Regions from separate parts of the Streptomyces sp. NPDC088733 genome, predicted to be linked through region 2. Evidence: riboswitches for the same ligand, from Rfam matches in the RefSeq annotation. Region 2 holds a riboswitch; the other holds the start of a gene.
The links. A riboswitch is a leader RNA that binds a small molecule or an ion and turns the genes downstream of it on or off. The one in region 2 is predicted to bind glycine.
Positions count from the first base shown of each region.

Region 1: another riboswitch for glycine. It lies ahead of gcvT (glycine cleavage system aminomethyltransferase GcvT); the one in region 2 lies ahead of gcvP (aminomethyl-transferring glycine dehydrogenase).

Region 1 covers NZ_JBIVLH010000001.1:34,674-46,307, forward strand. Annotated here, with positions in the region: gene ACIP64_RS00130 (ABC transporter substrate-binding protein) at 1-318, opposite strand, end outside; gene ACIP64_RS00135 (ABC transporter permease) at 384-1,382, opposite strand; gene ACIP64_RS00140 (DUF885 family protein) at 1,668-3,179, shown strand; gene ACIP64_RS00145 (enhanced serine sensitivity protein SseB C-terminal domain-containing protein) at 3,243-4,022, opposite strand; gene ACIP64_RS00150 (enhanced serine sensitivity protein SseB) at 4,077-4,847, opposite strand; gene ACIP64_RS00155 (hypothetical protein) at 5,053-5,742, shown strand; gene ACIP64_RS00160 (AAA family ATPase) at 5,799-6,488, opposite strand; glycine riboswitch at 6,661-6,763, shown strand; gene gcvT (glycine cleavage system aminomethyltransferase GcvT) at 6,947-8,059, shown strand; gene gcvH (glycine cleavage system protein GcvH) at 8,146-8,526, shown strand; gene glyA (serine hydroxymethyltransferase) at 8,591-9,862, shown strand; gene ACIP64_RS00180 (L-serine ammonia-lyase) at 10,017-11,399, shown strand; gene ACIP64_RS00185 (hypothetical protein) at 11,409-11,634, opposite strand, start outside.
Region 2 covers NZ_JBIVLH010000027.1:1,367-13,000, reverse strand. Annotated here, with positions in the region: gene gcvP (aminomethyl-transferring glycine dehydrogenase) at 1-1,851, opposite strand, end outside; glycine riboswitch at 2,005-2,109, opposite strand; gene ACIP64_RS34230 (PRC-barrel domain-containing protein) at 2,211-2,594, shown strand; partial or broken gene ACIP64_RS34225 (DNA polymerase IV) at 2,504-3,965, opposite strand; gene ACIP64_RS34220 (MerR family transcriptional regulator) at 4,068-4,739, opposite strand; gene ACIP64_RS34215 (bifunctional nuclease family protein) at 4,884-5,357, opposite strand; gene ACIP64_RS34210 (MerR family transcriptional regulator) at 5,461-6,201, opposite strand; gene ACIP64_RS34205 (FHA domain-containing protein) at 6,220-7,041, opposite strand; gene ACIP64_RS34200 (DUF881 domain-containing protein) at 7,154-8,215, opposite strand; gene ACIP64_RS34195 (small basic family protein) at 8,199-8,531, opposite strand; gene ACIP64_RS34190 (DUF881 domain-containing protein) at 8,528-9,466, opposite strand; gene ACIP64_RS34185 (sugar phosphate nucleotidyltransferase) at 9,561-11,634, opposite strand, start outside.

The DNA of each region.
Region 1 (11,634 bases), on a different contig from region 2:
CTCCAGACCCTCCTTGCCCGCGGCGGGCTTGAACGTCAGCAGAGTGCGGGCGTACAGACGGGAGAAGTTCTGCACCCAGCCGTAGTACGTGTTGCCCGGGTCCAGGGAGTCCGGCACGTCGGAGTCCTCCATCGTGACCGTACCCCCCTTCTTGTCCGACTTGTTGACGATCGAGGTCAGGGCCGCGTCCTTGGCGGCGCTCGCCTTGCTGCCGCCGCCGCCGGAGCCGCCGCTCTTGGTGCCGCTGCTGCACGCGGACGCGCCCAGGGCCATAGCCGTGGCAAGCGCCACTATGGCTGTTGCTTTTCTGCTGTTCATGCCGAGGTAAGCCCCCTCATTCGGTGATGTTGCTGCACTGCGGAGCACGTTGACCGCGCGCCGAGTCACTTGCTGCGGGGGTCGAGGGCGTCACGCAGCCCGTCGCCCAGCAGGTTGAACGCCAAGACGGTGATGAAGATGGCCAGGCCCGGCACGAACATGTACTGCGGGTCCGCCTGGAACACGTCGACGGCACTGGTCAGCATGTTGCCCCAGGAAGCCTGCGGCGGGGCGATGCCGACCCCGAGGAAGCTGAGCGCCGCCTCGAAGAGGATGTTGGTCGGGATCAGCAGCGTCGAGTAGACGAGGATCGGCGCCACCAGGTTGGGCAGCAGTTCCCGGAAGAGGATGAACGGCCCACGGGCGCCGAGGCTGCGGGACGCGTCCACGAACTCGCGCTCCCGCAGGCTCAGGGTCTGGCCGCGGACGATACGTCCCATGTACGGCCAGTTGAAGAAGCCGATGACGAAGATCAGTACGCAGATCCGCAGCGGCAGCCCGTTCAGGCCGAAGGCGCCGTCCTGCAGCGAGGCCGAGATGGAGATCGCGAAGAGCAGGAGCGGGAACGCCAGGAAGATGTCCATCATCCGGCTGATCAGGCTGTCGACCCAGCCGCCGTAGTAGCCGGCGACGATGCCGAGCACGGTGCCGATCACGTTGGAGAGGATCGTCGCCCCGGTGGCGACCAGGAGCGAGATCCAGGAGCCCTCGATGATGCGGGCCAGGATGTCGCGGCCGAACTGCGGGTCCACACCCAGCGGGTGGGACCAGCTCATACCGCCCCAGCCGCCCTTGGGGGACAGCAGTTCGGCATCGACCAGGTCCTGGTGGAACGCGTTGGGGTCGAGATGGAAGACCATCTCGATGGGCTTGGCAAGGACCGCCAGCAGCACCAGGAGGATCACAACGATGCCGCCGGCCACGGCCACCTTGTCACGCTTGAAGCGCATCCAGGCGATCTGGCCGAGGGAACGTCCCTCGATCTGACTCCGGGTGGCCCCGCTCAGCACAGCCTCCGGCGGTGCCTCGGTCTGTGAAGCGGTGGTCTCTATCGGTGCGGTCATGGTGAAACTGACCCCTCTCGCCGGCGGGTTACCGGCGCGCGCCCGCCGCTGTAGCGGCTTTACTCATCGTTGGTGCTGGTGATGCCGAGGTGCTGTGACAAAGTGAATGCGGGGGTTGTGGAACCCCCTGGCGGGTGAGTCTGGATGCTGGTCGCGATCACACACCAGACCTGGCGGTGAATGTATGCGCAACCGTGATGTGGTGACCCTTCGCCTGTTATTACCGCAGTGTTACGCGCGTTGACAGATCGCCGGGAGTGCTCTCGACTCGCTACCTTCGGGGCCATGAATGATCGGCTGCGCGCGGTGTGCGACCTCATGGTTCCCGTCGTCAGGGAGATGGCGGGACTGCACGAGTACGACGGTCAGGTGCAGGATCTGTCCCCGGACGGCGTGCGCCGCGGCCTGTCAGCACTGGCCGCCTCGCGGCGCCGCGAGGCGGCCCTGGAGGACCCGCACGACGAACGGCACCTTTCGGTCTTCGAGGACACCCTCAGGGTCCAGTACGGCGAGCTGGAGCTGCACCGGCGCGACCCCTATCCGCATCTGTCGAACCTCGAACTGACCCCCTACGACCGGGAGTACGCCCCGCGTGAGGAGCTCGCCGAGGCCCGCAGACGGCACCTGGCGCAGTGGCCGGACGCCGTGGACGCGGCCGTCGCGTCCCTCGACCGGGTGAGTGCGCCCGTCGCCGGGGCACTCCTGGGGGCGGTTCGCGGGCTGGCCGCCGGGCTGGACCCGGACGAGGAGCCCGAGGCCGGTCCCGCGCTCGCCGCGCACCGCCGGCTGGTGGACCACATCGCCCGCGCCGCCGAGACCGGCGACCCCGACCCGCGGCTCGGCGGCGACGCCCTCGCTCTGCTGATGGGCAGTCAGGAAGGCCTGCCGGTCGACCTGTCCGCGCTCGCCGAGGAGGCCGAACGGGAACGCGACCGGCTCACCGAGCTGCTGACCGAGTCCTGCCGGCGGCTCGACCCCGGGCACACCGTCGACGAGCTGATCCCGCGGCTGCTCGCCGACCACCCCGGCGCGGAGGGGGTGATCCCCGAGGCCGCCCGGCTCACCGAGGAGGTCATCGAGTTCACCCGGCGCCGGCGGCTCGTGCCGTGGCTCGACGGGGACTGCCTGGTGGGTCCCGCGCCGCCGTCGCGGCGCTGGTCGATGGCGATGATGACCTGGGCGGCCCCCGAGGAGGCCGACAGCGCCTCCTGGTACCACGTCACCCCGCCGGAGCCGGAGTGGCCGGAGGAGGAGCGCGAGGAGTGGCTGTCGGTCTTCAGCCGCACCAGCCTGCCCGCGATCACCGTGCACGAGGTCGCACCGGGGCACTTCGCCCACGGCCGGGCACTGCGGCACGCACCCACCCAGGTCCGGCGGGTGCTGCACTCGCTCTCCTTCTGCGAGGGCTGGGCCCACTACGTGGAGGAGGTCTGCCTGGAGGAGGGCTTCCGCTCCCGCGACCCGCGCTTCGCGATCGGCGTCGCCCTGGAGGCGCTCGTCCGCGTCACCCGGCTCGCCTGCGCCATCGGGCTGCACACGGGGGCGATGACGCCGGAGGAGGCCACCGCGCGGTTCATGCGCGACGCCCACCTGGCACGCGCGGGCGCGGCCTCCGAGGCCCGCAGGGGCACCTTCGACGCGGCCTACGGGCGGTACACCTGGGGCAAGTTGGAGATCATGCGGCTGCGGGAGCGGGCCCGGCAGGAGTGGGGGCAGGACTTCACGCTCCAGCGGTTCCACACGTCCCTGCTGGAGCTGGGCAGCCCTCCGCTCGGACTGATCCCCGCGGTGCTCTGACGGACCCGGGAGGACGGATCCCGGGGGCGGCCGGGGCAGACCCCTCGGCCGCCTCCTGGGCCCTCAGTAGCGCTGCGGCGCCCAGCCCCCGTGGACGGCGCCGGCGCCCCCGCCGCCCGCGTGCGCGTCACGGTCGTAGAAGGGCTGTGCGGCGGACCGCATCCACATGCCCACGGGGTCGTACTCGTCGGCGAGGGCCACCGCGGCGACGGGCAGCCCCTGGGGCACCGCGGGAAGGGCGGACTGCATCATCTGGCGCACCGTCTCCGCGGACTGGGGGCCCGCGTCGTAGAGGTCGACGCCGATCGCGAGATACGGCTCGCCCAGGACCGGCTGGACCCAGGCGCGCCGCAGGGAGCGCACCGAGGGGGTGCGGTGGGCCTGCTGCGACAACAGGGCGTAGTACTGCGGGATCTGGAGCGCGGGTTCGGCGATCCGCAGCGGTCCGGCGGGGGCCTGGTCCAGCCCGAGACCGATCCGGCGCAGGTCGAGCCAGGGGACGCCGACCCCGCCGCCGGGCGCGTGCGGGTTGAGCCACAGGCCCCAGCGGTCCGGGAAGAGGGAGGCGGCGACCTCCCGTCCGGACACCACCTCGTGGGCCCGGGTCCAGCCGCTGGCGGCCAGTTCGCGCGAGGACGTCACACAGGGGGCGTAACCGAGGCCGCCCACCTCCATGTTGCCGTACTGCGCGTCCGTGCCGCCCGGGGTGCCCTGCCACAGCAGCATCCACACCTCGCCGTCGGCGAGCGCGCGCAGCAGCGTCTCGTACGCGTCGAACCCACCGGGCGTCACCTGCCGCAGCGCCTGCTCCAGCCCGCCGTCCCCTCCCGCGCCCGCGCTCACGTGACCCGCCCTTCCGCCTCTGCGTCGTCTGCTGCTTCGCCTGCCGGACCCAGGTTATGCGCCGGCACCGACAAAGAAGGGTCGCACGCGTTCGACCATCCAGTCCCCCACGGGGTCCTGTGCGACGTCGAGCAGTACGAGATTGACCGGCCACGGCACCGGGACGGCGCCGAGCGCCGTGCCGAGCGCGGTCATCGCCGCGGCCCGGTCCTCCTCCTGCCAGCGGTCGAGTTCGACGCCGATGAAGAGCACGGCCGGGTCCCCCTCGACGCTGGCCAGGGCGCGGCGCGCGCTGAGCACGACCGGGGTGACGGCGAACTCGCCCGCGGCGGCGGCCAGGAACTCCACCGGCTCCTCGTCCGGCGAGGGCTCCCACAGCCGCACCCGGGCGCCGGTCGGCGTGCCGGGCTCGCGGGCCGTGCGGCACAGTTCCATGACGGCGGGGGGCGGCAGCGGAATCCCCACCGCGCCACCGGGGTTGACCGCGATGCCGACCTGCGGCGGCAGTCCGCGCGCGAACTCGCGGGCCGGGGCGACGGCGAAGTCCATGCCCCGCGCGGCGTGCAGGAACTGCTGCTCGGAACTGAACACCGGGACGAAGGCGCCGCCGCCGAGTTCGATGGTGGGCAGGTCCAGATCGGCGCTGGCCTGGCTGCCGCCGGCCGGCAGCGGGATCCACAACTCCGAGCGGCCGAGCACCTCCAGGACCCGGGCGGTCGCACCGGGATCGCCGAGGGCGGCGGAGAGGACTTCCTCGAGTTCATTGGCGGGCCAGGTACCGGCGGCCTGCTCGCCGGCGAACGCCGGGGCGAATCCGTCGGGTATCCGCTGCCCAGGGATGTTCACTGCGTCTCGCCTCGCAATAACCGGTCGTGGTGCCCTCTGCCAAAACCCTATCCGCAGGCGGGCGCCGCGGACCCCTCCGGGCCCGGAACCGTCACACCGGGCGACCGTCCGGTTGCGAGGGGTCACGACTTCTCACAAGGTGGGGCAGGCAAGGACAAAACCCTCACTTGGGAGATTCCTCAATATGCGCATCACCAGGACCACCTCCGCCCTCATAGCCGCCGCCGTCTGCGGCTCGCTGACGATGGGCCTCACCGGCGGTGTCGCGAGTGCCCACGCCCCGGTCCGGATCACGGCCGTTCACCTGGCGCCTGCCGCCGACGCGGCGGATTCCGGCCGTGCCGACCTCATCGCCAAGCTGGGTGACACGCTGTCGATCGGCGCGAAGCTCACGCAGGAGGCCCAGGCCCAGGGTCCCGACTCCGCGAAGCTCGACGAGCTCCGCCAGGGCCTGGAGGAGGCGACCCGGCAGCTGTCCACGGTCGTCGACCAGGCGGTCGCCTCGGCGGACCCGTCGGCCGAGGACTCCTCCGTCCCCGCCGACCCGGCCGCACAGCTTCCGGCCGACCCCGCCGACGGCAGCGAGCGCGCGGCCGACGCCGTGTCCGACATCCAGGCCCAGCTCAAGAAGCTGGTGGACGACGTCGCCACGCTGGTGAAGGCCGTCGTGGACAAGAACCTCGCGGCGGTGACCGCCGGTGTGGCCACCGTCGTCGCCGACCTGCAGGCGCTGCTGCTGTCCGTGCCGAAGCTGCTGACCGGCCTCCTTCCGCTTCCCCTTCCCGTCCCGCTGCCGCTGGAGGACGAGTCGGCGCAGGACCCGCAGGCCCCGGGCGTGCCCGTGGCGCCCGAGGCCGCCGCGCCGGTCCAGTAGTCCGCCGGCAAGGCAGGTGGCGCCCGGTCACCGCAGTACCGTGGCGGCCCGGCCGCTCAGCCGTCGAAGTCGATGGCCTCGAGCTGCCGGGCCGCTTCGCGGTCCAGCAGCACCGCCGAGGTGCACGCGGCCGGCAGCCGGCCCTCCTCGGCCGCGCGCAGCAGCAGCCGCGAGGCCCGCTGGTGCCGGGCCATGGCGTACGCCGACACCCCCCGCCCCCGCTCCCGCTGCCCGTCACGGGCGGCCTCCACGGGCACGTCGAGCAGCACCAGGTGCATCCCCCGGCCGCGGCGCCGGGCCTCCCGTCCGACCCAGGCGCGCACCCACGGCAGGGTGCCGCAGTCGTGCAGGGCGACACCGGCCCCGGAGCGCAGCGCCCGCCACAGCCCCAGGTAGTGCGCCAGCCGCACCAGGGGGCGGTAGACGGCGTACGGCAGCAGCCGCGGCATGCGGGCCTGCCAGCGTTCACGGACGTCCTGGGAGTCGATCAGCACGGTGTCACCGGACACGCGGCGCATCAGCGTGCTCTTGCCGCCGCCGGGGAGCCCCGAGACGATCAGCACGTCGCCGGCGGGGTAGCGCAGCCGCCGCACCCGGGTGCGCCCCGCGCGCAGGTCGACCAGCCTGCGCGGGCGCACCGAGCGTGCGGCGCGGACCGCGCCGCGGGGAGGGACCGCCGGCCGCAGGGCCGCCGGAGGGGAAGCGGCCGGTGCCCCGGCCGTCGCGTACGCACTCTGCCACCGCACAGTCGCCCTCCCGGTGAGACTTTCAAGAAATGGTAAATCCTCGGTATGCACCTACCCAGGGAAGCGACGCGGTGACGACACGATCGGGACCCGACCGGGACATCGGGGACACGACCGCGACAAGGCGGAGCGGCCGTGCAATGATGGCGGCCTCAATCACATATCGGCCGTTCGAGGCCGCGCGGGAGAGTTCCCCGCTCCCGCCGTGGCGGGCGGGGCGCCGAAGGAGCAAGTCCTCCCTTGAATCTCTCAGGCACAGATACCGCGCGTCCGAGGCACATCTGAAAAGCGGGCGAGCCCTCCCGGTCGGGGGCGGCCGCCCCACCCAAGGTGCAAACCGGGGCTCCTCCGCGCGGAGGGTCCAGGTGAACCTCTCAGGTTCCGATGACAGATGGGGAGGGCAAGCCCCCTTCCTGTCATCGTCCGACCTGTTTTCCATGTCCTTGGGAGCCCGCCCGATGAGTGAACCCCGCCGTACCGCGCTGGACGCCCTGCACCGGTCCCTCGGTGCCACCATGACCGACTTCGCGGGCTGGGACATGCCGCTGCGGTACGCCAGCGAGCGCGACGAGCACACCGCCGTACGGACCAGGGCCGGTCTGTTCGACCTCTCCCACATGGGCGAGATCACGGTCACCGGCCCCGCCGCGGGCGAGGCGCTGGACTTCGCGCTGGTCGGCCACATCTCCGCGCTGGCGGTCGGCCGCGCGCGCTACACGATGATCTGCGCCCCCGACGGCGGCATCCTGGACGACCTGATCGTCTACCGCCTCGGCGACCAGGAGTACATGGTCGTCGCCAACGCCTCCAACGCGCAGGTGGTCCTGGACGCCGTGACCGAGCGGGCGGCCGGCTTCGACGCGGCCGTGCGCGACGACCGCGACGCGTACGCGCTGATCGCCGTCCAGGGGCCGCAGTCCCCCGGCATCCTGAAGTCGCTGACCGACGCGGACCTCGACGGGCTGAAGTACTACGCCGGACTGCCCGGCACGGTCGCCGGCGTCCCGGCGCTGATCGCCCGGACGGGGTACACCGGCGAGGACGGCTTCGAGCTGTTCGTCGACCCGGCCGACGCCGAGAAGCTGTGGCAGGCGCTCACCGACGCGGGGGCGGACGCCGGCCTGGTGCCGTGCGGCCTGTCCTGCCGGGACACGCTGCGCCTGGAGGCGGGCATGCCGCTGTACGGGAACGAACTGACCACCGCCCTCACGCCGTTCGACGCCGGCCTCGGCCGGGTCGTGAAGTTCGACAAGCCCGGTGACTTCGTGGGCCGGCAGGCGCTGGCCGCCGCCGCGGAGCGCGCCGCGGCCGAACCGCCGCGCACGCTGGTGGGCCTGGTCGCCGAGGGCCGCCGGGTCCCGCGCGCGGGCTACCCGGTGGTGGCCGGCGGTGCCGTGATCGGCGAGGTCACCTCGGGCGCCCCGTCCCCGACCCTGGGCAAGCCGATCGCCATGGCCTACGTGGACGCCGCGCACGCCGCGCCGGGCACCTCCGGTGTGGGCGTGGACATCCGCGGTACGCATGAGCCGTACGAGGTGGTGGCCCTGCCGTTCTACAAGCGGCAGCGCTGAGGCCCCGTCCGTACCCCGGGCACAGCCGTCCCACCTGTCAAGACAGCCGTTCACCAGCACATCCCGTCATCCAGGAGAATCACGTCATGAGCAACCCCCAGCAGCTGCGTTACAGCAAGGAGCACGAGTGGCTGTCGGCCGCGGACGCGGACGGCGTGTCCTCGGTGGGCATCACCGAGCACGCGGCGAACGCCCTCGGCGACGTCGTCTACGTCCAGCTCCCGGCGGTCGGCGACTCGGTGTCCGCGGGCGAGACCTGCGGCGAGCTGGAGTCCACCAAGTCGGTCAGCGACCTGTACTCCCCCGTCTCCGGTGAGGTCACCGAGGTCAACGAGGACGTCGTCAACGACCCCTCCCTGGTGAACTCGGCCTCCTTCGAGGGCGGCTGGCTGTTCAAGGTGAAGGTGTCCGAGGAGCCCGCCGACCTGCTCTCGGCGGACGAGTACACCGCCTTCACCGGCAGCTGACGCCGCCGCGGCGCCCCGCCGCCCCGACCTGCCCACCCCGACCTCCGGACGGATGACCCCCCAGATGTCGCTTCTCAACAGCTCCCTGCACGAGCTCGACCCCGACGTCGCCGCCGCCGTCGACGCCGAACTGCACCGCCAGCAGTCCACCCTGGAGATGATCGCCTCGGAGAACTTCGCTCCGGTCGCGGTGCTCCAGGCCCAGGGCTCGGTGCTCACCAACAAGTACGCCGAGGGCTACCCCGGCCGCCGCTACTACGGCGGCTGCGAGCACGTCGACGTCGTCGAGCAGCTCGCCATCGACCGGGTCAAGGCGCTGTTCGGCGCCGAGCACGCCAACGTCCAGCCGCACTCGGGCGCGCAGGCCAACGCGGCCGCGATGTTCGCGCTGCTGAACCCCGGCGACACGATCCTGGGCCTGAACCTCGCCCACGGCGGGCACCTGACCCACGGCATGAAGATCAACTTCTCCGGCAAGCTCTACAACGTGGTCGCCTACCACGTGGACGCCGAGACCGGCCAGGTCGACATGGCCGAGGTCGAGCGGCTGGCCAAGGAGTCCCGGCCGAAGCTGATCATCGCCGGCTGGTCCGCGTACCCGCGCCAGCTGGACTTCGCGGCCTTCCGGCGGATCGCCGACGAGGTCGGCGCCTACCTCATGGTCGACATGGCGCACTTCGCCGGCCTGGTCGCGGCGGGGCTCCACCCCTCCCCCGTACCGCACGCGCACGTCGTCACCACGACCACGCACAAGACCCTGGGCGGCCCGCGCGGCGGCGTCATCCTGAGCACGGCCGAACTCGCCAAGAAGATCAACTCGGCGGTCTTCCCGGGCCAGCAGGGCGGCCCGCTGGAGCACGTCATCGCGGCGAAGGCGGTGGCCTTCAAGGTCGCGGCGAGCGAGGACTTCAAGGACCGCCAGGTCCGCACCCTGGAGGGCGCGAAGCTCCTCGCCGAGCGGCTGACGCGGTCCGACCTCGCCGAGGCCGGCGTCTCGGTCCTGTCCGGCGGCACGGACGTGCACCTGGTCCTGGTCGACCTGCGCGACAGCGAGCTGGACGGGCAGCAGGCCGAGGACCGGCTCCACGAGATCGGCATCACGGTCAACCGCAACGCCGTCCCGAACGACCCGCGCCCGCCGATGGTCACCTCCGGTCTGCGCATCGGCACGCCCGCGCTGGCCACCCGCGGCTTCGGCACCGACGACTTCCGCGAGGTCGCCGACGTCATCGCCGAGGCCCTCAAGCCCGGATTCGACGCGGAGACCGCCAAGGCGCTCGGCGCCCGGGTCGCCGCGCTCGCCGGGAAGCACCCGCTGTACCCCGGCCTGAAGTAACGGCCGTCACCCCGTGTGCGGGACCGCCCGGGCGGGCGGTCCCGCACACTGGACCTTGCGCGCCACACCCGTGCACGCCATCCGCACCACCCGGCGGCGATCCCGCCGGCCACCCACGGACAACGGGGTCCGTGAACCCGAGGAGTCCTTCACCGTGGCCATCTCCGTCTTCGACCTCTTCTCGATCGGCATAGGCCCCTCCAGCTCGCACACCGTGGGCCCGATGCGGGCCGCCCGGATGTTCGCCCAGCGCCTGAAGAACGACGGACTGCTCGTCGGTGTCGCCTCCGTGCGCGCCGAGCTCTTCGGGTCCCTCGGCGCCACCGGGCACGGCCACGGCACCCCCAAGGCGGTCCTGCTCGGCCTCGAGGGCGAGTCCCCCCGCACCGTCGACGTGGAGACCGCCGACGAGCGTGTCGAGCTCATCCGCAGCAGCGGCCGCATCAACCTGCTCGGCGCCCACGACATCCCCTTCTCCGCCGACAACGACCTCGTCCTGCACCGGCGCCGCTCCCTGCCGTACCACGCCAACGGCATGACGCTCTTCGCCTACGACGAGTCCGGTGCGCCCGTGCTGGAGAAGACCTACTACTCGGTGGGCGGCGGCTTCGTCGTCGACGAGGACGCGGTGGGCGAGGACCGCATCAAGCTCGACGACACCGTGCTGAAGTACCCCTTCCGCACCGGCGACGAGCTGCTGCGCCTCACCCAGGAGACCGGTCTGTCCATCTCCGGCCTGATGCTGGAGAACGAGAAGGCCTGGCGCTCCGAGGCGGAGATCCGGGCCGGGCTGCTGGAGATCTGGGGCGTCATGAAGGAGTGCGTCGCCGCGGGCATGACCCGCGAGGGCATCCTCCCCGGCGGCCTCAAGGTCCGCCGCCGCGCCTCGGCCACCGCCCGGCAGCTGCGCGCGGAGGGCAACACGGCCGCCCACGCGATGGAGTGGGTGACGCTGTACGCCATGGCCGTCAACGAGGAGAACGCGGCGGGCGGCCGCGTCGTCACCGCGCCCACCAACGGCGCCGCCGGCATCATCCCGGCCGTCCTCCACTACTACGTGAACTTCGTGGCCCAGGCGTCGACGGAGGCGGAGAAGGAGGACGGCGTCGTCCGCTTCCTCCTCGCGGCGGGCGCGATCGGCATGCTGTTCAAGGAGAACGCCTCGATCTCCGGCGCCGAGGTCGGCTGCCAGGGCGAGGTCGGCTCAGCCTGCTCGATGGCCGCGGGCGGGCTCGCCGAGGTCCTCGGCGGCGGCCCGGAGAAGGTCGAGAACGCCGCGGAGATCGGCATGGAGCACAACCTCGGCCTCACCTGCGACCCCGTCGGCGGCCTCGTCCAGATCCCCTGCATCGAGCGCAACGGCATGGCCGCGGTCAAGGCCGTCACGGCCGCGCGGATGGCGATGCGCGGCGACGGGCGGCACCACGTCTCCCTCGACAAGGTCATCAAGACCATGAAGGAGACCGGGGCGGACATGAAGGTCAAGTACAAGGAGACCGCGCGGGGCGGTCTCGCGGTGAACGTCATCGAGTGCTAGCCCGCGGGGTCATACCTGGCCCGGAGCCCCCCGCGAGAACCTCGCGGGGGGCTCCGCCGTCCCATGTACGGTGCCGTCAGGCGGATTCGTGCTCGAGCAGTTCCACCAGGCTGCCGAAGTAGGGCCGTTGCCGGCGTCCCAGCCCTCCTGGGCACCGAGCTCGATCTGCAGCCCGCGAGCCGCGGCGAGGAGTGCCCGCGCCAGGGGACGGCGAATGTGCTCCGGGTGCGCCTCG
Region 2 (11,634 bases):
CACCGCGCTGGCGGCGTTCGTGCCGTGCGCGGAGGACGGGATGAGGCAGACCGTGCGCTGGGTGTCGCCGTTGGCACGGTGGTACGCGCGGACGGCGAGCAGACCGGCCAGCTCGCCCTGCGAACCGGCGTTGGGCTGGAGGCTCACCTTGTCGTAGCCGGTGACCTCGGCGAGACGGTCCTCCAGCTCGCGGATGAGGGTGAGGTAGCCCTCGGCCTGCTCGGCGGGCGCGAAGGGGTGCAGCTGGCCGAACTCGGGCCAGGTGACCGGCTCCATCTCGGTGGTCGCGTTGAGCTTCATCGTGCAGGAACCGAGCGGGATCATGCCGCGGTCCAGCGCGTAGTCGCGGTCGGCGAGGCGGCGCAGGTAGCGCAGCATCGCGGTTTCCGAGCGGTGCTGGTGGAAGACCGGGTGCGTCAGGTAGTCCACCTCGCGGGCCAGGCCGGCGGGCAGCGCGTCCTCGGTGGCCGCGTCCAGGGCCTCGATGTCGGCGTGGTCCCCGCTGACACCGAAGGCGCCCCACACGGCGGCGAGGTCGGCGCGGCCGGTGGTCTCGTCGCAGGCGATGCCGACCAGGTCGGCGCCGACCTGGCGCAGGTTGACCCCGGCCTCGCGGGCGGCGGCCACGACCTCGGCGGCCCGGCCGGGCACGCGGGCGGTGACGGTGTCGAAGAAGGCGTCCGTGGTCACCTCGACGCCGCCGGCGCGCAGGCCCCCGGCGAGGACGGCGGCGTAGCGGTGGGTGCGGCGGGCGATCTGCGCCAGGCCCTCGGGGCCGTGGTAGACCGCGTACATGCCGGCCATGACGGCGAGCAGCACCTGTGCGGTGCAGATGTTGCTGGTGGCCTTCTCGCGGCGGATGTGCTGCTCGCGGGTCTGCAGCGCCAGGCGGTACGCCTTGTCGCCGTCGGCGTCGACGGAGACGCCGACCAGGCGGCCGGGCAGGCTGCGGGCGTGCGCCTCGCGGACGGCCATGTAGCCGGCGTGCGGACCGCCGAAGCCCATCGGCACGCCGAAGCGCTGCGTGGTGCCGACCGCGATGTCCGCGCCCAGCTCGCCCGGGGAGGTGAGCAGCGTCAGGGCGAGCAGGTCGGCGGCGACGGTGACGATCGCGCCGAGCCCGTGGGCCTGCTCGATGACGGGCTTCAGGTCGCGCACGGCACCGGAGGCGCCCGGGTACTGCAGCAGCACGCCGAAGACGCCGCGCTCGGCGATCCCGGCGGGGATGCCGTCGGTGAGGTCGGCGACGACGACCTCGACGCCGGTGGGCTCGGCGCGGGTCTCGATCACGGCGACGGTCTGCGGGAAGGTCTCGGCGTCGATGAGGAAGACACCCTGCTTGACCTTGCCGACGCGGCGGGCCAGCGCCATCGCCTCGGCGGCCGCGGTGCCCTCGTCGAGCAGCGAGGCGCCGGAGGTGGGCAGACCGGTCAGGTCCGCGACGACCGTCTGGAAGTTGAGGAGGGCCTCGAGGCGGCCCTGGGAGATCTCGGGCTGGTAGGGCGTGTACGCCGTGTACCAGGCGGGGTTCTCCATGACGTTGCGCAGGATGACCGGCGGGGTGAAGGTGCCGTGGTACCCCAGGCCGATCATGGGCCGCAGCACCTGGTTGCGGTCCGCGAGCGAGCGCAGCTCGGACAGCACCTCGGGCTCGGTGCGGGCGGTCGGCAGGCCCAGGGCCTCGGCGCTCTTGATGGTGTCCGGCACGGCTGCGGCGGTGAGCTCGTCCAGCGAACCGTAGCCGACGTGCGCGAGCATCTTGGCCTGCGCGGCGGCATCGGGTCCGATGTGGCGCTGCTCGAACGGGATGCCGCGCTCCAGCTCGGTGAGAGGGGTGCGGTGGGCGGTCATCTGCGGAGGCCTCCTGGTCTGGCGCGACTCGGCCTCCCCCTCTGTCATCTGAACCTGAGAGTTTCACCGTCCCGCGCGAGCAGGACGGCTTTCACCGTCGGTGAGGAACGGGCCCGCCACGGACGGGCTTCCCTTCCTGCTTTCCAGAGTGACCTCACCCATGCGGTACGGATGCCTGAGAGATTCCGGGGAGGGTTTGCTCCTTCGGCGCCCGGCGGCCGGTGCTTCGCACCGCCAGGACTCTCCCGCATGGGGTCGCCAGCCACTGTCAGCCTACCAGCGGCGTTCGTTGAACGGTCATGTGACAGCGGACACCTTTCGTGCCTAAATAGGAGTATTCGCGACCAGTTGGAGGGACCGTGCAGACCGGTATCGATCCGCGGAGCCTGATCGGGCGCAGGGCCTTCGACCGCAACGGAATGAAGATCGGAACGGTCGACGAGGTGTACCTCGACGACGCCACCGGCGAACCCGAATGGGCCGCGGTGCGCACCGGGATCTTCAGCCGCGACGCCTTCGTCCCGCTGGAACCGAGCGAATTCGGCGAGGACGGGCTGCGCGTCCCGTTCGACAAGTCGCTGATCAAGGACGCCCCGGACTTCGGGGTGGGCCGGCATCTCTCCCCGGAGCAGGAGCTCCAGCTCTACCACCACTACGGGATGTCCGGCCCGGGCGCCGTCACCGGGCCGGGCGACGAGCCGCCGCCCGACCGGGACTTCGGCAAGCTCGCCGGCGACAGCTGACCCTCGGCCCCCGGCTCACCCGGATAACACCAGCGGCAGCGCCTCGGACGGCTCCAGATCCGGGTCCGTCACCGCGAAGGTGCGCACCCGCCCCGGCACGGCCGACTTGGGCTCCTCGAAGCGCACGGTGACCCGGCCGACACCGCTGCCCTGCACCCAGCCCGCGCCGTACTCCGCGTGCCGGACGTCCTGACCGGGCATCCAGCGCCGTTCCGCGGCGGACGGCACCCGAGCGGCACCGGCGGGCGGTTCCTCGTCCGCGTCCGCCCGGGCGGCGCCCTCGTCGTCGGGGACCTCCTCCGCGCGCTCGGCCGCCTGGGCGAACAGGTCCTCCTGCGTGAAATCCGCCAGCCCGGCCACACCCACACCCAGCAGCCGCACGCCGCCCGTGATGTCGACGGCCTCCAGCAGCCGCTCCGCCGTCTCCCGCACGACGACGGGGTCGTCGGTCGGCGCGCGGAGCGTCTCGGACCGGGTGAGCGTCGTGAAGTCGTACCGGCGCACCTTCAGCACCACGGTGCGGCCGGAGCGCCCGGCCTCGCGCAGCCGCCGCACGCAGCGGTCGGCGAGCCGGTCCACCTCCAGCCGCATCCGGACGCGGTCGGTGAGATCGACGTCGAAGGTGTCCTCGACGGAGATCGACTTGTGCTCGCGGTCGGGGACCACGGGCCGTTCGTCCACCCCCAGGGCCATGCCGTGCACATGCGCGCCGTGCGCCCTGCCCAGCAGGCGCACCAGCTCGGCCTCGCCCGCCTCCACGACGTCCCCGACCGTGGTGATGCCGCCCCTCCGCAGGTGCTCGGCCGTGGCGGGACCCACGCCCGGCAGCGTGCGCACCTGCATGGGCGCCAGCAGCTCGCGCTCGGTGCCGGGCTCGATGACGACCATGCCGTCCGGCTTGGCCTGCTCCGAGGCGATCTTGGCGAGCAGCTTGGACCCGGCCAGCCCGACCGAGCCCGTGAGCCCCGTGGCCGCCCTGATGTCGCCTCGCAGCCGCTCCCCCACGCGCCTCGGCTCCTCCGCGATGCCGCCCGCCTCCAGGTCCACGAACGCCTCGTCCAGGCTCAGCGGCTCCACCAGCGGTGACAGCCGGGCCAAGATCTCCATGACGACATCGCTGACCTGCCGGTACACACCGAAGCGCGGCACGAGGTACGCCGCGTTCGGGCAGAGCCGGCGCGCGTGCGCCATCGCCATCGCCGAATGCACCCCGTGCACCCGGGCCTCGTACGAGGCCGTCGCCACCACGCCCCGCGGGCCCAGCCCCCCGACGATGACCGGCTTCCCCCGCAGACTCGGCTTCGCGGCCTGCTCGACGGCAGCGAAGAACGCGTCCATGTCCAGATGGAGGATGGTCGGCGCGCTTCTCACGTCACCGATGGTGCCCTACGGCACCGACAGCCGCCGTACGGGCGTACGGCGGCTGTCGGTGCTGTGGGAGTCGTCCGCCGGTCCGCCCCGGCGGCACACGGGTCAGACCGCGCGGTTGCGACGCCGGGCGAGTTCGTCACCGGGGTTGTGGCCGACCAGCGTCTCGCCGGTGTCGACCCGCTCGCCGTGCAGCTGCGACAGCCCGCTCTCCACGTCCCGCCACACCACGCCCACCGCGATCCCGAAGATGCCCTGGCCGCCCTGGAGCAGGTCCACGACCTCGTCCGGCGACGTGCACTCGTAGACGGTGGCGCCGTCGCTCATCAGGGTCATCCGGGCCAGCTCCGCGGGGCCGGTGGACCGCAGGTGCTGCACCGCGGTGCGGATGTTCTGCAGGGAGACCCCCGTGTCGAGCAGCCGCTTGACGATCTTGAGGACGACGACGTCCTTGAAGCTGTACAGCCGCTGGGTGCCCGAGCCGTAGGCCGGACGGATGCTGGGCTCCACCAGTCCCGTACGGGCCCAGTAGTCCAGCTGGCGGTAGGTGATCCCGGTCGCCGCGCAGGCCGTGGGCCCGCGGTAGCCGACGCTCTCCCCCGCCCCTTCCGGCTCCTGGCCGGAGACTTCGCCCGCGCCCCCGCCGGAGGCCACGGCCGCGTTGCGGGCCAGGGCCGCGCGCATCGGGTACGGGCCGCCAGCGGCCATACCGTCGCCGGTGCTTCTCACGCCGACCTCCCGTCCCTTCGCACCCCTGAGGGCACGCGCACGTGCCATCGGGACTTTCCATCTCGACGGTAGGCAGTCACTCCGGGTGCGTCAACGATCGCCACGCTCGGCACGCCGAGTGATATCAACCCCTGGAGTGGTTTCCCGTATCCGTTCAGGGGGTAAGGCTCGTCGAATGGTCCGCGCCGGACCTCACTGACTGCTGGTCCCGAAGTCCTCGGGCGAGATCTGATCGAGGAACTCGCGGAACTTCTCGACCTCGTCCTCCTGCTCGTCGGGGATGGCGATGCCGGCGTCGTCCAGCACACCGTCGCTCCCGTAGATGGGGGTTCCGGTCCGCAGGGCGAGCGCTATGGCATCGGAGGGACGGGCGCTCACCTCCACGCCGCTGGCGAACACCAGCTCGGCGTAGAACACGCCCTCGCGCAGGTCGGTGATCCGGACCTCGGTCAGCCTCTGGCCGACGGCCTCGAGCACGTCCTTGAAAAGATCATGGGTCAGCGGCCGCGCGGGCGTCATGCCCTGCTGCGCGAAAGCGATGGCGGTGGCCTCCCCCGGCCCGATCCAGATGGGCAGGTAGCGGTCGCCTCCCACTTCCCGCAGGAGCACAATCGGCTGGTTGGAGGGCATTTCGACCCGGACACCCACGACGTCGAGCTCGTTCACACAGCAACCCTAGGACGTGCTCGGCAGGTTTGGGTAGTCGGGACGGGTCCGGCCGGTCACCGGCCGGGCCCCCTCCCGGTCACTCAGCGTCAGAAGAGCCGGATCAGAAGAGCCGGATCCTGAGGGCCGACTGGACCAGCGCCGCGTGCAGGCGCACCGACAGCGCCGCCAGCTCCTTGGCGGTGGCCTCGGCGTGCGTCCTGGTCTGCGGATTGCGGTGCAGCCGCAGCGGGGCCACCACCTGCTCCACCAGACCCGCCTCGCGTTCGGCGGCGGCCTTCACAGCGCGTAGATGACGCGGCTCCAGACCGAATCGTCCCAGATCCGCCACGAGCTTGGCGATGTTCACCGTTTCGGCGTCGTAGCCGCCGTCCGGGCCGGCCTCCACCAGCCCGTAGGACTCCCACTGCGCCAGTTCGGCGTCGTCGGCGCCCGTGGCGGCCATCAGCTCGTCCCGGCCGATCCGCAGTCCGGGAGGGCCGTCCGGCTCGATGCCGCCGGCCTCCAGCAGCTCCCGGGGCTCCGCGGGGGCGGGCAGCGGCAGCGGCTCGCCCCGGTCCAGGGCGTCCAGGTGCTCGCGGATCACTTTCAGCGGAAGGTAGTGGTCCCGCTGCATCCGCAGGACATGACCGAGCCGCTCGACGTCCCTGACCGAGAACTTCCGGTAGCCGGACGGAGTGCGGTGCGGTTCCACCAGCCCCTCCGCCTCCAGGAAGCGGATCTTGGAGATGGTGACCTCGGGGAACTCCTCACGCAGGTCGTTGAGCACCGCTCCGATGCTCAGCGGTCGGTCCTCCGCGGTGGCGGTGCCGTTGCCGGCACCGCCCGACGGTGTACGAAGCATGAACCTTCCCTCGCGGGGTCAGGCGCCCCACTGGCTCGCGTAGAAGACCAGCCGGTACTTGCCGATCTGAACCTCGTCACCACTGGCCAGGGTCACCGAGTCGATGCGCTCCCGGTTGACGTAGGTGCCGTTGAGGCTGCCGACGTCGGAGACCGTAAAGCTGCCGTCCTGGCCGCGCCGGAACTCGACGTGCCGACGGGAGACGGTGACGTCGTCCAGGAAGATGTCACCTTCCGGGTGGCGGCCGGCCGTGGTCAGCTCGGCGTCCAGCAGGAAGCGGCTGCCCGAGTTGGGACCGCGACGCACGACCAGCAGCGCCGAGCCCGGGGGCAGCGCGTCGACCGCCGCCTGGGCCTCCGGGGACAGTGCGGGAAGCACGGTCTGCCCGGTGACCTCGGCCTCGTAGGCCTCCAGGCCGGAGATCGAGATCGTGGACGTGGTCTCGGAGGCACGTTCCGACGGCACTCCGGCACGCAGCGGCGCACCGCAGTTGGAGCAGAAACGACTCGCTTCCGCGTTCTGGAAACCGCACCGCGTACAGACCGGCAAGGACCCTCCACCCGTGCTGGAGCCTGATGGTTGACCGAAACCTATGCGCCCCGATGCGGCAGGGTCAACAGAAACCGCACCATGACCGCCCGAAATGTCGCCACCCGGAGCAGCGCCCTGATCCCGGAACAGCGGGCGATCCTCGCCCATGGACTCATCTTGCGTGTGCCGCGGCGCCCGGTGACGTGCCGTAGGGCTGTCACCGTCCGGACGCGCACTCTTGCCGAACCACTTACCGAACAACTTCACGGGCGATTCCCCTTGAACGACACAGACCCGCCCGTGGGGCAGGACGAACCCTCAGTCACGACCAACACACAGTTTCCCTCACGCACCACCCCAACGGTGCGGCGACCCCCCGCATTCTCCTGCCCTCCCCCGTGCACCCCCACTCGTGCCCGGCTCACCGGGATGACGACTGAGCGTAGTCAGGCTGCTCCGGCGGCCGCAAGGCATCCACGACGATCTTCTGCGAACGCGTCACATCGACCGTGGCCTGCTCCTTCTCCAGAGTCTGTACCACGCCGCCCGGGATGTTCAGGGCGGGTTCAAGATCTTGTGGATTACCGATGACCTTGAAGCGGTACGGCTGGGACACCTTGTGGCCGTCGATCTCCACGGCGCCGTCGGCACCCTGGGTGAAGTACGTGTCGGCGACCACCCGGATGTCGTTGATCTGGATCGCCTCGGCCCCGGCGGCGCGGAGTTCCTGCAAAGTGTCCAGCAGCATGTCGGACTCGACACCGCCGCTGGTGTCGGTGACCGTCAGCGTGATACCGGGGCCCTGCGCCGCGACCGTGCCTGCCAGCACGCCGAGTTGGGCGGCCTTCTGCTCGGTCTGCTTCCGGGCCTCCTCGGCCTGGTCGGAGCTGTTCTCCAACTCCCGGCGCTGGTCCTCCAGACGCTGCTTCTCGTCCTCCAGGCGCTGTGTGCGGTTGTCCAGCTCGTCGAGGATCCGCACCAGGTCCTCCTGACGGGCGCCGCGCAGCGCGCTGGTGTCGCTGGTCGAACTGACCTGGATCGCCAGGCCCAGTCCGAGCACGAACAGCAGCAGCGCGACGATGAGCTGCGCGCGACTGGCCCGCGGCGGCCAGAGGCCGGCCTTGAGCCGCTGGCGGCCCGTCGACACTCCGGTGGACGGCGCGGGCGCCTGCTCGTGGGGCTCCTGCGGCCCGGGGCCGGAACCGGGCCCGGCATCGGGCAGCGGCGCCGACTCCTGGGCGGGCGGCGCCTCTTCGGGCTCCCGCGGGCCGGCACCGGGCACGGCCGCCGGCGGCAGCTCCGGGGACTCGGGGAACTGCGGCAACTGCGGCCGGGCCGGCCGCCGCTCGGGGCCGGCGTCGGGCCCGCCTTCGGGCGCGCCGGACCCGGTGCCGGGTCCTTGCGCCGGCTCCTGCGGTTCCCGGCCGTTCTCTTCGTGCCGGCCGTGCTCGTCCGTCATCGTGCTGTCACGCCCGGAAGACATGGCGGCGGATGGCCGCCGCGTTGGAGAAGATGCGGATGCCGAGGACGACCACCACACCCGTGGAGAGCTGGGCCCCGACCCCCAGCTTGTCACCGAGGAACACGATCAGGGCCGCCACCACGACGTTGGAGAGGAAGGAGACCACGAAGACCTTGTCGTCGAAGATCCCGTCGAGCATGGCGCGCAGACCGCCGAAGACGGCGTCGAGTGCGGCCACCACGGCGATGGGCAGGTAGGGCTCGACCACCGTCGGCACCACGGGGCGGACCACCAGGCCCACCACCACTCCAACGATCAGGCCCAGTACGGCGATCAATTCGTGCCCTTCCCAGTTCCGTTTGCGGCCGGCGAACCGGCCGAGGGGACCGGCGTCGCATAGCGGATGATCAGACTCGGCGCCGCCGGCAGACTCAGCTTCTCCTCCTGGGAGATGCTCACGCGGATCCCGTAGTTCTCGTGCAGGACGTGCAGATACTGTCCGTCCGCACTGTCCTGGAACGACGTACTGAGGTGCTGCGGGTTCCCGATCGCCGAAATCGTGTAGGGCGGCACCAGGGGCCTGTTGTCCACCAGTATGGCGTCTCCGGCGGCGCGGATGGCCGAGAGGGCGGTGAGGCGCTGCCCGTTGACCGAGATCGCCTCGGCTCCCGACGCCCACAGTCCGTTGACGACGCGCTGCATGTCGCGGTCGCGGACCCGGCCGGTGTCCGAGAAGCCACTGGTGGTCCGCGGATTGCCACCACCGCCCGAGGACGCCTCCTTGGCGTCGTCGACCTTGACCTGGATACCGGGACCGGTCACCGCCGTCGCGCCCGCCAGCAGCGCCACCTGCTCGGCGCCGCCGCCCTTCTCCTTCAGCGCCTGGCGCTGCCTGGCCGCCACGTCGTCGCGCAGCGTGTCCACGCTGCCCTGCAGTTCGTCGGCCGCGGCCGTCTCCGACTGGATGCGGTCAATGAGCTTCTGCCGCTCCTTGGCCAGCGTCGGGGCGGCGACCTGCGTCTGCGCCGCCCCCACCGTGACCACGACGGCGGCGAGCACCAGCCCGAACGCGAGTAGCAGTTTGCCCCGCAGCGACCCCGGCAGCCGGGAGCTGCCGGTCGCACCCCTGCGTGCCGCGGCCTCGGCATATCCGTCGTCGAGGCTGTGCTCCATGACGTTGGTGAGCAGCGACATGGAGGCATCGGGGCGCCGGTTCACCGCCCTGTCACTGGGGCTGCTCCGATCGGGGTGCTGCTGCGGCATGCCGCACATCGTCGCACGTCGCCGCCCCCGACCTCGAACGGGCCCCTCCCGGCGCGCCGTTGCGCGCGCCGGGAAGAGCCCGTGAGCCGTATGCGGAGTGTGATCAGCGGCCCGCGCTGTCCACGATCGCGGACCACTCGTCGAGCAGGGCCTGCGCGGACGCGTCGTCCGGCCCCTCCGCCCATACGTGCGTGACCGCCTCGGACGGGTCGGGCAGCACCATCACCCAGCGTCCGTCGGACTCGACCACGCGCACCCCGTCCGTGGTGTCGACGGAGCGGTCCCCCGCTTCCTCGACAACCCGGCGCATGACCAGGCCCTTGACCGCCCACGGCGTCGCCAGGTCCCGCTTGAGGACGTGGGCGCGCGGGATACGGGCGTCGATCTGGCTCAGGGTGAGCTGCGTCCTGGCCACCAGGCCGATCAGCCGCACGAACGCGGCAGAGGCGTCGAAGACACTGCTGAACTCGGGCACGATGAAGCCGCCCTTGCCGTCGCCGCCGAAGATCGTCGACTCCTGGCGGCAGACCCGGGTGAGGTCGTCGGGCGACGTCGTCGTCCACTCCACCTGCGTACCGTGGTAGGCCGCGACCTGCTCGGCGATGCGCGTCGTCGTCACCGGCAGCGCCACACGGCCGCTGCGGCGCTCCGCGGCGACCAGGTCGAGCATGACCAGCAGCGCGCGGTCGTCCTCGATGATCTTGCCGCGCTCGTCCACCAGCGACAGCCGCTCGCCGACCGGGTCGAACCGCACACCGAACGCGGCCCGCGAGGACGCCACGATCTCCCCGAGCCGCACCAGGCCCGCCCTGCGGCCGTCGGAGGTCTCGGTCGGGCGCGCCTCGTTCAGGCCGGGATTGATGGTGAGGGAGTCCACGCCGAGCCGGCCGAGCAGGCTCGGCAGAACCAGGCCCGCGCTGCCGTTCGCGGCGTCCACGACCACCTTCAGGCTCGCCTCGGCGATGCCGGAGGTGTCCACGGCCCGCAGCAGCGCACCGGTGTAGGAGTCGAAGACGCTCGACGGGAAGTTGAGGTCGCCGATCTCGCCGGGGAACGCGCGGCGGTACTCCTGGCGCGCGAAGACCCGGTCCAGTTTCCGCTGCCCCGCGGCCGACAGGTCCGCGCCCCGCTCGTCGAAGAACATGATGTCGACCGAGTCGGGGATCCCCGGGCTGGTACGGATCATGATGCCGCCGGCGCTGCCGCGCGCGGTCTGCTGCCGCGCCACGGGCATCGGCACGTTCTCCAGGTCCCGCACGTCGATGGCGCTGGCCTGGAGGGCCGAGATCACCGCCCGCTTCAGGGCACGGGCACCACGGGAGTGGTCACGGGCCGTCGTGACGGTCGAGCCCTTCTTGAGCGTCGTCGCGTACGCGCCCGCCAGCCGCACGGCCAGCTCCGGGGTGATCTCCACGTTCAGGATGCCGGAGACACCGCGCGCGCCGAAGAGATTGGCCTGCCCCCGGGACTCCCAGATGACCGAGGTGTTGACAAAGGCGCCGGCCTCGATCGTCTTGAAGGGGTAGACGCGGACATTGCCCGCGATGATCGACTCCTCGCCGATCAGGCACTCGTCGCCGATGACCGCGCCGTCGTCGATCCGCGCCGCCCGCATCACATCGGTGTTCTTCCCGATGACGCAGCCGCGCAGATTCGTCTGGGGCCCGATGTACACGTTGTCGTGCACCACGGCCTTGTGCAGGAACGACCCCGACTTGACGACCACGTTGGAGCCGACCACGGAGTGCTCGCGGATCTCGGCCCCGGCCTCGACCTTCGCGTAGTCGCCGATGAACAGCGGCCCGCGCAGCACCGCGTCCGGGTGGACCTCTGCGCCCTCGGCGACCCACACCCCGGGCGAGATCTCGAAGCCCTCGAGCTCGACGTCGACCTTGCCCTCGAGGACGTCGGCCTGCGCCTTGATGTAGCTCTCGTGCGTGCCGACGTCCTCCCAGTAGCCCTCGGCGATGTAGCCGTAGACCGGCTTGCCCTCCTTCATCAACTGCGGGAAGACGTCGCCGGACCAGTCGACGGAGACATCGGCCTCGACGTAGTCGAAGACCTCGGGCTCCATCACGTAGATACCGGTGTTCACCGTGTCCGAGAAGACCTGGCCCCAGGTCGGCTTCTCCAGGAAGCGCTCGACCTTCCCCTCCTCGTCGACGATGGTGATGCCG